DNA from 2 places in the Methylobacterium sp. D54C genome. Region 2 is predicted to be linked to the other one. Evidence: riboswitches for the same ligand, from Rfam matches in the RefSeq annotation. Region 2 holds a riboswitch; the other holds the start of a gene.
The links. A riboswitch is a leader RNA that binds a small molecule or an ion and turns the genes downstream of it on or off. The one in region 2 is predicted to bind cobalamin.

Region 1 (5,308 bases), on a different contig from region 2:
AGAGGTCGACCGAGAGCGGGTGCCGCAGCCTGGCGAGCTTCGCGAGCCGCAGGCTCGGCAGGCCGGGCTCCGCGGCGTGGGCCTGCCCGACCGACGCGAGGTCGCTGTCGGTGAAGGACAGCACCACGAGGTCGCCGGGCTCCTGCCCGAGATCCACGGCCGCCTCGCCCTCGTCGAGGGAGATGGCATCGATGCGCACGAGGTGCACCGCGGCGGCCCCTAGAGCGAGTCCGGGCGGGCGTGCGCGACCGGCCTCATCCCGCGATGGCCGCCGCGACGGCGTCCTTGTCGAAGCCTTTGAGGCCGATCACCACCAGCGTCCCGTCGCGGGCTTCCCCGGCCCGCCAGGGGCGGTCGAAATGATGGGTCACGCGTCGGCCGACACCCTGCACCACGAGGCGCATCGGCTTGCCCTCGACCTCGGCGAAGCCCTTGATGCGCAGGACGCCGGCGGCCTCGGCCGCCGCCTCGACCCGTGCCGCGAGATCCCCCGCGGTCACCGCCGGGCGCACCGGCAGCGCCACGGTCTCGAAATCGTCGTGGTCATGGTCCTCGCCCTCGCCGTGATGCGAGGGTCGGGCGTCGAGATCGTCCTCGGCGGCCGCGCCGAGGCCGAGCAGCACCCGCGGGTCGATCGCGCCGTTCTCGGTCTCGACCACCTTCACGGCGCGGGGCAGGTGCCCCTCGACCTCGGCGCGGACCCGCGCCCGCGTCGCGGCGTCGATCAGGTCGGCCTTGTTGACGACCACGAGGTCGGCGCAGAGGAGCTGGTCCTCGAACACCTCCTCCAGGGGGTTGTCGTGGTCGACCGACTGGTCGGCGGCCCGCTGGGCCGCCAGGGCCTCCGGATCCTCCGCGAAGGCGCCCGAGGCCACCGCCGGGCCGTCGACCACCGCGACCACGCCGTCGACGGTCACCCGCGAGCGGATCGCCGGCCACTGGAACGCCTGGACCAGCGGCTTCGGCAGGGCGAGGCCGGAGGTCTCGATCAGGATGTGCTCCGGCGGCTCGGCGCGACCGAGAAGGGTCTCTAGCGCCGGCACGAAATCGTCCGCGACCGTGCAGCAGATGCAGCCGTTCGGCAGCTCGACGATGGCGTCCTCGGTGCAGCCCTCGACGCCGCAGGCGGCCAGGAAGGACTTGTCGAAGCCGATGTCGCCGAACTCGTTCACCAGGATCGCGAGGCGGCGCCCCTTGGCGTTCTCCACCACGTGGCGGACGAGGGTCGTCTTGCCGGCCCCAAGGAAGCCGGTGACGATGGTGCAGGGGATCTTGTTCACGAGGGTCATTCCGCGGGCTCCAGGGTGCCGGCGGGGACCGGGCGGGGTTCTGGGAAAGGGGGGATGCGGGCGATCACGCCCTTGCGGAACGCCTCCGGACGCTCGCGCCAGGGCACGATGCCGTCCGGGGTCGCCGCGTAGGCGGCGAGCCCGCCGAGGATGATCTCGGCCGAGGCGGCCGGATCCATGTCGCCGTAGACGTAGGTCCAGCGGTCGGCCGCGGCGACCGCCACGGTGCAGGGCCGCTTGCAGACCGACAGGCACTCCACCGCCTCGACCCGCAGGTCCGGCGTGGCGCCGCTCCGCGCCCGGAGCGCCTCCAGCAGGCGGGCCCCGGCGCGGGGGCCGTCGGGGTCGTCGTCCGGCCGGCGGCAGGTGGTGCAGACGTAGAGAACGGTCTCAGGCACGGGCCGCTCCCCGATCCGCGCCGCGGGCGAAGGCCTGCCACGCCCAGCCGAGCCCCAGCCCGATCAGGATCCAGAACACGAAGCTGATCGCGAGCGACCGCGCGGCGAATTGCGCGGCGAGCGCGGCCGGAAGTTCGGACGCGGCCTCGGGCGCCTGCGGGGCACCGACGACGTGCGGCGCGATGATCAGGACGAGCCCCCCGAGGATCGTGATCAGCGCGCGGCGGATGGTGATCAGGTAGAGCCCCATCCCGGTCGCCGCGGCGGTCATCACCCACCACGCCTGCCGTGTCGCGAGCGGGGCCGCCGCGCTGCCGGGCAGTTCCGGCGGCAGGCCGAGGCCCGGCGCGAGGGCGACGCTGGCGAAGGCGGCCACCGCGAAGGCGAGGCCGACCTGCGGCGTGGGCTCGCGGCCGCAGGCGAGCATCACCGCGCCGAGCAGCAGCGCGTAGCCGACGCCGCCCACGAGGGTCGCGAGCCCGGTGAAGGCCATCCGCGGCAGGCCGGGCGCGGGCTGCCATTCCGGCGCGGCGTCGGGCGCGGCGTGGTCGTGCCCGGCATGGGCCAGCACGATCGGGAACGCCCTGACCGGGAGCGCCTTGGCAGCCCGGTTCGGCGCCTCCTGCTGCTCGTAGCGCTCGGCCGCGACGATCAGCGGCGAGGTCAGCGTGAGTTCGAGGCCCGTCACGATGGCAGCCGCGAAGAAGCCGGCGGCGAGGGCCGCCGACAGGAGCCGGATGATCATCCCTGGTCCGGGGACGTCAGTGGCAGGGGAAGTTCTGGGTGTGCCGGAAATCGTGCGCCGCGTTGTGGAGCGCGATCGCCGGCGAGAAGCCCGCCATGAACAGCAGGCCGAGGCCCAGCACGGCCGCGAGTGCGACGGCGATCGGGCGCTCCGCGGCGCGGGTGCCGGCGGCGACGGGGGCGAGGGTTTGCGTCGTCATCAGAAGCGTCTCCAGCCGCCCCACCGGCGGCATTGCGGGATCCTGTCGCGACGGCAGGTCTCCTGGCTCGCGGCTCGGCGCGCCCACCGCCTTCCCGGATCGCTCCGGTGGCGCTTGGCGGGCGCTCGCCGCTCACAGTTGCGGGGGCAGCCGCGGAATCGGGGCTTCAAACCCCTCACCGCATTCCCTTTTCACCCCGTCTCCGGGGCACCGTCGCCCGGCCGTTGTAGACGCATGACCGCCGGGACACAACGGAGCGGCGCCGGATCGCGGCCGTTTCCCGCGCCCGCCCCGCGATCGGGGCGGGCTTGACGGCCGCGCCCCGGAGCGGGCACCGCCGCACCCGATACCCGCCCGGCCCCGGCGCGGGCGCTGAACTCCCGGAGACCCGATGGCCCCGACAGACGATCCGACCCCGGTCCTCGTCGATCTCGCGGCCGGCCGTGAGCCGCGGATCGTCTCCGATGCGGGCACGGGAACGACGTGGCTCGAGGTCGACCTCGGCGGCCGCTTCCCGATCCATTCCGTCGCCCTGCGGCCGGGGGAGGGGGCGGTTCCCGCGGAGCCCGGCGACGTCGCGGTGGCGGTCTCGCAGGACGGCGTGACGTGGGCCGAGCCGGACCTCGCCGGCTGGACCGCGACCTCGGACGCCCTCGTCGCCGCGATCGTCCCCGACGAGCGGGCCTGGGCGCGCGCGGTCCGGATCGCCGCGCCCGAACCGGCCCGGATCGCCGGCATCGGCATCCGAGCCGACGAGGCCGCGGTCGACCTGATCGCGCTGCGGGCGATGCTCGGCCTCGACGTGACGCTCCTGAACGAGAAGCCCGGCGCCAACGTCTACGTCACCTACGCGCTCCAGTCGGCGCCCGACCGCGCCAGCCATGCCCTGGTCGGCCTGTCGCTGTTCGAGAACGGCGCCTTCGGCAACTGCCTCGTCCAGTACATCATCGCGGTGTCCATCGCGAAGTCGCTCAACCTGAAATACATCAAGGTGCCCAAGGTCGACCGCAGCAAGGTGATCTTCCTGACCGAGCGGCTGACCTGCGACGGCATCACCTTCATCCCGCCGGACGAGCCGCTGCCGGCGGACGGCTACTTCCTGTCGGGCCTGTATTTCGACCCGACGCAGTTCGAGCGCGTGACCGCGCTGCGGGGGCCGACGGATTCGCGCGCGATCGTGCAGAGCGTGATCCGGCCGCTGTTCAACGGCCTGCCGAAGAGCTTCCCGGTGAAGCCCCACGACCAACTCCTGATCCACATCCGGTCGGGCGACATCTTCAGCACCTGGGTCGATCCGCACTATCCGCAGCCGCCCTTCGCGTTCTACCGGATGGTCATCGACCGGCTCATGGCCGAGCGTCGGATCCGCTCGGTCAAGCTCGTCTTCGAGAACAGACTGAACCCGGTCATCGCCGAGGTGGAGGCGTACGCCGAGCGGCGCGGGTTGCCGGTGGAGATCCAGAGCGAGTCGCTGATCTCCGACGTCGCGGCGCTCGTGAACGGCCGCTACCTCGTCTTCGGGCTGGGGACCTTCGGGCCGGGGATCTGCCACCTCTCGGACCACGTCGAGCAGGTCTTCTACTTCGCGTCGAACTGGCCGCAGGGCTTCCAGTCGATCCCCACCATCGGGAAGGTGGTCGAGGTCCGCGATCTCGAGGGCCGCTACATGAAGGTCGGCGAGTGGCAGAACACCGACGCGCAGCGCCGGACGATGGTGGATTACCCGGCCGAGGCCCTCGCCTTCGACGACGCGTGACCGGCTTGGCGGGCCGGAGGCGCTACGGCGCCGTCCGGAGATGCTCGGCGGGGGCTCCGGCCGGACGGGTCGAGCCGGCGTCGCGCACCTTCAGGGCGTCCGTGTACATCCGCTCCACGTCCGTCCGGAAGGCGGCGCGCGAGTCCGGTCGCGTGTAGAACATGTGCCCGCCCGGATAGACCGCGAGGCTCAGGCGGCCGGCGGCGTAGGCGGGGACCTGCGCCAGCAGGAGCTTCGAGGCGAAGTAGGGCGTCACCAGGTCGGTGAAGCCGTGCGCCACGAGGACGCGCATGTGCCCGTCGAGCGCCAGATCGCCCTTCAGGTTCGACAGGACCTCGGGTGCCTGCCGGCCCGAGCCCCAGTTCCAGCCGCGATTGACGGCGTTGTTCAGGAGCTCGTAGCGCATGTTGGTCACCGGCCATTTCAGCGTCCGCGCGTAGAGGTCGAGCATCGCGCTCGTCAGCGGTGCCTGGAGGGCGGTGAGCTGGGGATCCTCGAAGCTCGACTGGGCGGCGTCCGGGTTCGGGTCCCAGCCGGTGATGCCGGTGTCGTAGGCGCTGGTCACGCGGCCCTCGGCGCGGTCGATCTCGCGCTGGACGCTCCGGGTCGAGAGGCGCGCCGCCTGGGCACGCACCAGGGCGGGGTCGAGACCGACGAGGGGCGCGACCTTCTCGGTCATCCGGGCGACGGCGGCCGTGTCGCTCGGCCCCTTGAGCAGGTCGCTCAGGTACGGGCCCGAGGCGTAGGCCTCCGCGTCGCCGAGCAGGGTTGGCGTCGGCACCGTGCCGGCCCGCTCGAGCGCGCCCGCCGCCAGCGAGGGCAGCTTCAGCACGTAGCCCCACGGGTTGGCCCGCGGCGTCTCCAGCCACGCGAAATCGAGCACCGGCGAGAGCAGCACCATGCCGGACAGGCCGACGCCGA
Region 2 (5,308 bases):
AAGAAGGGGTCATCGGGCCGGAGTTGGATCGGGTCGAGGAGATTGTGCCCGCAAACGATCAGCGTCCCGACCGCGAATAACGCCGAGCGCGGCAGGCCGATCATCGCCGCCAGGACGATCATGCACACGCCGATGCACCAGATCACCTGAAGCCAAAGCGTCGGGCTGGCGACGCCCCAGTACAGCTCCGAGAGGTAGAAGACCTCCAGAGCCATCAGCACGAGGCCGCGCTTCACGAGGTAGGCGCGCGTCTCCGCCAGGGTGTGCCGGGTGCTGAACAGGTACGCTGCCACCCCCGTCAGCGCGATGAAGATCGGCGCGCACAGGCTGACCGCGAGGCGCGCGAGATACAGGCCCGGCAGGGCGGTCCTGGCATCCATTGGGTCGGCGACCGGCACGTGCAGGAACCAGGTTTCACGCAGGTGGTCGAGGAGCATCAGCACCATTACCAGCCCGCGCAGGGCATCGATTGAGACGATGCGTCCGGTCAGGGCCGATTTCTCTGTCGACTCTTCCAGCGTTCTCGGATGCACGCTCATCAGAAGCGCGCCGTCATGCTGACGGTCACCCGCCGGGGCTCGCCGACGCCGACCCAGAAGGCGTTGTAGGAGCGTTCGTAGTAGGTCTCGTCGAAGATGTTATCGACGTTGAGCCCGAAGCGCAGGTTCTCGTAGCGGTAGTAGGCCAGGGCGTCGGTCAGCACGTAACCCGGGAGCCGGAACCGCTCGTTGCCGCTGTCCCCGAGACGCGAGCCGACGGCCCGGACGCCGCCGCCGAAGCCGAAGCCCTTCCAGTCGCCGGCCTGGACCTCATAGACGCCGAGCAGGCTGCCGGAGTGGCGCGGGATGTTGAGGAGCGGCGAGCCGACCCGCAGGACCTCGTCGCGGGTCACCGCTGCGTCGATGAAGGCGTAACCGCCGATCACCCGGAACTCGGGCGTCACCTGTCCGACGAAGCTTAGGTCGAAGCCCTGGCTCCGCACCGCCCCGGCGGCGATCTGGAAGAAGAAGTCCCTCGGGTCGGTCGTGAGGACGTTCTCCTTCTCGATGTGGAAGGCCGCGCCGGTCACGCTCAACCCGGTGAAGAGGTCGAGCTTGACGCCTGCCTCGTAGCCGAAGCCGGTCTCGGGGGCGAAGGGTCGTGTCGCAATGTCGAAGCCGGTGTTAGGCCGGAACGAGGCCGCCACGTTGCTGTAGAACGAGAGGAAGGACAGCGGCTGGTAGACGAGACCCGCACGCGGTGAGAAGCCGGTCCGGTCCTGCTCCGTGCGCTCGTTGCCAACCTTGTCGCGGAAGGTCTGGTTGTAGAAGTCGGTTCGGTTGCCGAGGAGCAGCCTCCACTCGGGGCTCAGCGCGATCTGGTCCTGCACGTAGACGGCGGTGTTCCCGACGTTCTCGCTCGCGCTGTAGCGCCGCGTAAAGGGCGGCTTGGGCTGGCCGTAGACCGGGTTGAACAGGTCGATGGCGAAGGGGTCGAGCCGCGGCGTCGAGCGCAGCAGGTTCTCGGTGCTGTTGTAGCGCTCGTGCTCAAGGCCGAGCAGCACGGTGTGGGCGAACGGCCCGGTGTCGAAGTGCCCCACGAGCTCGGCCTGACCGATGGCCACGCCCCACGTGAAGTCGTGCCGGCGGAACTCGCGCAGCAGGGTGCGCCCGTCGTCGAGAAGGCCGGTCGCGCCGGTCTGCAGGCCGGTCAGGCTGCCGGTGTTGAAGTGGCCGGCGACCCTGAGCTGCCAGTCGGCATTGAAGGCGTGATCGAGGCGGATCTGCAGGATCCCGGCTTCTGACACGGAGTCGTCGCCCGGCTCACCGAAGAAGCGGGAGCGCGGTACGAGGCCAAGGCGGTTGTTCACCGCCACCGTCCCGCGGTCGAAGGTCTGGCGGTTGCGCAGGTACTGCGCCTCGACGGTCAACTTGGTGTCCGGGCTGATCAGCCAGCTCACCACGGGCGCAGCCAGGACGCGGTCGCCGTCGACGAAATCGCGGAAGCTGTCCTGCCTCGCGAGCGCGCCGTTGAAGCGGTAGAGGACGGTGCCTTCCTCGTTCAGTGGCCCGCCGGCGTCGACGGTGGTGCGTGCCGTTCCGAAGCTCCCGAACAGCGTGCCCATTTCGACGAAGGGCAAGGCCACGGGCTGCTTGGTCAGGATGTTGATGGTGCCGCCCGGGTCGCTGCGTCCATAGAGTGCCCCGCTCGGTCCCTTGAGCACCTCGATGGACTGCACGTTCTGGGTGTCCGGCGCGCCGTTGTAGCCCCGGGCAATGTTGAAGCCGTTGAAGAAGATATCCTGGGTGGCGAAGCCGCGCACCGAGTAGAGCGCGAGGTTCTGGGCGCCGAAATCGTTCTGCTTGCCGACTCCCGGAACGTAGTCGAGGGCGCGCTCGACGCGCGTGGCGGCGGTGTCCCGCAGGACCTCCTGGGGCACGACGTCGACCTGCTGGGGCAGCGAGAGCCGCGGCGTCACGGTCTTCGTCCCGCTGTAGAGATCCTTGACTTGGTAGGTCGGTGCGGCGGTGTAGCTGCCCTCGACCGAGAGCGGATCGAGAACCACAGCGGCCGCTGCCTCGGCAGGGTCTCCCTGGGCCAGCGTCGGAGATGCGCCCGGAAGGGTAAGCGCGAGCGTGGCGACGCATGCGCGAAACCGCCTTTTGGAAATCGAACGGTACACAGGCCTAGGACCTCGGGACGGCAGTGGCACGTCACCGCGAACGAGGCCTCGCCAGCCGCGCTGGCGCACGGCCGTCTCGACACCCGTCAGGACCACCCCGCCCGACGCGTTTCGCGTGTGACCACGGCTGACGGCAGGTCTCCTGGCTCGCGGGTCGCCGCCCTCGCACCGTCTTCCCGGGGTGACCCAGTGACATGGTGGTGAAGGGCTCGCCGCTTACAGTTGCGGGGGCAGCCGTGGCTTCGGGGATAGCCCCAACCACGTTCCCTTTTGATCCCCGGAGGGAACCGTCAAGGTTGAGCTACGCTTCACGAGAATGTGAGTCAACGCACCGGCTGCTGCCGTTCGACCGGCTCCTGTGAAAGGGCACGCGTGAGGTCGAGGTGACCTGAGTTGCGTCGGCGGAGTGATGACACCTCAAGCTATCCCTGGGCGGGATCGGGAACGCGCGGCGACGGCGCCAACAGGCTCGCCTACTCGACCTTCAGCCGCTTGGCTGCAGCGGGGCAAAGCATCTTGAACTGCTCGACCATGGGCGGCATGCCCGACGCGCACGAGGTGTCGGCGTCAGCCCCGACTGGGAAGCGGGCCTTCCTGACCTGCCCATCGCTGTAACGGTAGCCGACCGTGCCGGTTCGGCAGTTCGCCTCCGCGGTCATCGTGGCTCGGCCTTCGCTCCGTAAGTAATTCGCGACACACTGAGCCGTCGTGAGCTTGCCACCGAACTGCTTGGTTTCCCCGCCGGGGTCGCGTTCGCAATACTCCTGCAGGTCGGCCTTGGTGACGATGCCGCGCATCGTGGCCCGCGCCGTATCGATGCCGTCGCGCTCGACGACCGTGCCGTTCCAGCCTTTGCAGGAGGCGAGCGGGAAATCCCCCGCCGCCAGCGTCGGCGTCACCAAAAAGGGCAAGGCCGCAAGCGCGTAAACGGTGATCCTCAATGGCGTTCCTCCGGCGCGGTCTAGACCGAAGCGGCTCTGACGGTATCTCTTCGGCAAGCGCCAATTCCATTTATCCACAGGCGTCCACACCGGCTCATTGTCGCAAGCTCGGCCGCTTGCGAGGAACCGCCGCCGCATGTTCCTATTTTGTTCTGTTAGATTCGCGGAGCAAAAACATGCAAGCCAGCGGCATTACCATTGGCCTGCCCATGCCGGTGCCCCTCCTGGCTCGACCAGTCAGGGCGGGCTTCCCCAGCCCGGCGGACGATTTCATCGAGGACGAGATCGACCTTCAGCGTCTGCTCATCGCCAACCGGCCGGCGACCTTCCTGGTGCGGGTGGCGGGCGACAGCATGGTGCTGGCCCGCCTTTTCGACGGAGACCTCGCGGTGGTCGACCGCTCGCTCACGCCGCGAAACGGCGACATCGTCGTGGTCGATATCGACGGCGAGCGCTCCTTCAAGGTCTGGCGCCGCCAGGGGCATCGGGTGCACCTGGCTTTCGCCAATCCCCGTTTTCCGGAGTTCCGGCTTTCTCCCGGAGCAGAGGTGGAGGTCTGGGGCGTCGTCTCCGGCTCGATCAACCCGAGGCGCCGGAGCGAGTGAGCGCCCGGGCCTACGCCCTCTCCGACGGCAACTCGTTCTATTGCTCCTGCGAGCGCGTGTTCGACGCCCGCTTGGCCCGCGTGCCCGTGATCGTGCTGAGCAACAACGACGGCTGCGCCATCGCCCGCACCGCCGAGGCCAAGGCCCTCGGCATCCGCATGGGAGAGCCGTACTTCAAGATCCGCGACATGTGCCGGTCCCGGGGCGTGCGAGTCTACTCGTCGAACTATGCTCTGTACGGCGACATGTCCGCCCGGGTGAACACGGTCTACCGGGGCTTCTCTCCGCGCATCGAGATCTACTCCATCGACGAAAGCTTCCTCGACCTGTCCGACGTCCGGGAGCGGGACCGAGTGCCGCTCGCTCGGGACATGCGTGAGACCGTGCGAGCCTGGACTGGCATCCCGACCTGCGTCGGGATCGGCCCGACCAAGACGCTGGCGAAGCTCGCCAACCACGTCGCCAAGAAGGTGCCGGAGCTCGGCGGGGTTTGCGACCTGACAGACCCGGTCCAGTACGAGCACTGGATGGTCCGCATCCCGCCCGAGGACATCTGGGGCGTCGGACCGGCCAACGCCCGCAAGCTGGAGGCCCTGGGCTGCGAGAGCGTCGCCGACGTGCGCGACCTCGACACCCGGGCGGTGCGCAAGGCCATGACCGTGGTCGGGGAGCGGCTCGTCATGGAATTGCGGGGCATGGCCTGCCTCGACCTGGAGGAGGTCGCACCGACCCGGAAGGGCTGCGCGGTGACCCGCAGTTTCTCCGACCGCGTCGAGGACCTCGCTACCATGGAACAGGCCGTCGCCACCCACGCCGCCAGGCTGGGCGAGAAGCTGCGCGCCGGGGGCCTCGGGACCGACCACGTCACGGTCTTCTTCCACACATCCGAGCACGACCGGGACCGGCCGCAGCGGTCGGTCTCGTCGGTGGTGACCCTGCCGGAGGCGTCGAACGACACCCTCGTGCTCGTGAAGGCCTGCCTGCACGGGGTCCGGAAGACCTGGCGCGACGGCTACCGCTATTCCAAGGCCGGGGTCGTCACCACGGACCTGGTACCCCTGGCGGCCTCGCAGCGGGCCTTCCCGGGGCTGGGGCAAATG

Region 1: linked by a shared signal. The riboswitch ahead of ACLBYB_RS11785 (CbtB domain-containing protein) and the one ahead of ACLBYB_RS29460 (TonB-dependent siderophore receptor) in region 2 are both predicted to bind cobalamin.

Annotation. Positions count from the first base shown of each region.
Region 1 is NZ_JBKFAK010000004.1:105,526-110,833, reverse strand. Features, by position in the region: gene cobN (cobaltochelatase subunit CobN) at 1-208, opposite strand, end outside; gene cobW (cobalamin biosynthesis protein CobW) at 255-1,289, opposite strand; gene ACLBYB_RS11795 (DUF1636 domain-containing protein) at 1,286-1,687, opposite strand; gene ACLBYB_RS11790 (CbtA family protein) at 1,680-2,432, opposite strand; gene ACLBYB_RS11785 (CbtB domain-containing protein) at 2,449-2,631, opposite strand; cobalamin riboswitch at 2,667-2,861, opposite strand; gene ACLBYB_RS11780 (discoidin domain-containing protein) at 3,023-4,387, shown strand; gene ACLBYB_RS11775 (S10 family peptidase) at 4,410-5,308, opposite strand, start outside.
Region 2 is NZ_JBKFAK010000031.1:9,266-14,573, forward strand. Features, by position in the region: gene ACLBYB_RS29455 (DUF1624 domain-containing protein) at 1-539, opposite strand, end outside; gene ACLBYB_RS29460 (TonB-dependent siderophore receptor) at 539-2,458, opposite strand; cobalamin riboswitch at 2,778-2,969, opposite strand; gene ACLBYB_RS29465 (hypothetical protein) at 3,136-3,603, opposite strand; gene ACLBYB_RS29470 (LexA family protein) at 3,780-4,208, shown strand; gene ACLBYB_RS29475 (Y-family DNA polymerase) at 4,205-5,308, shown strand, end outside.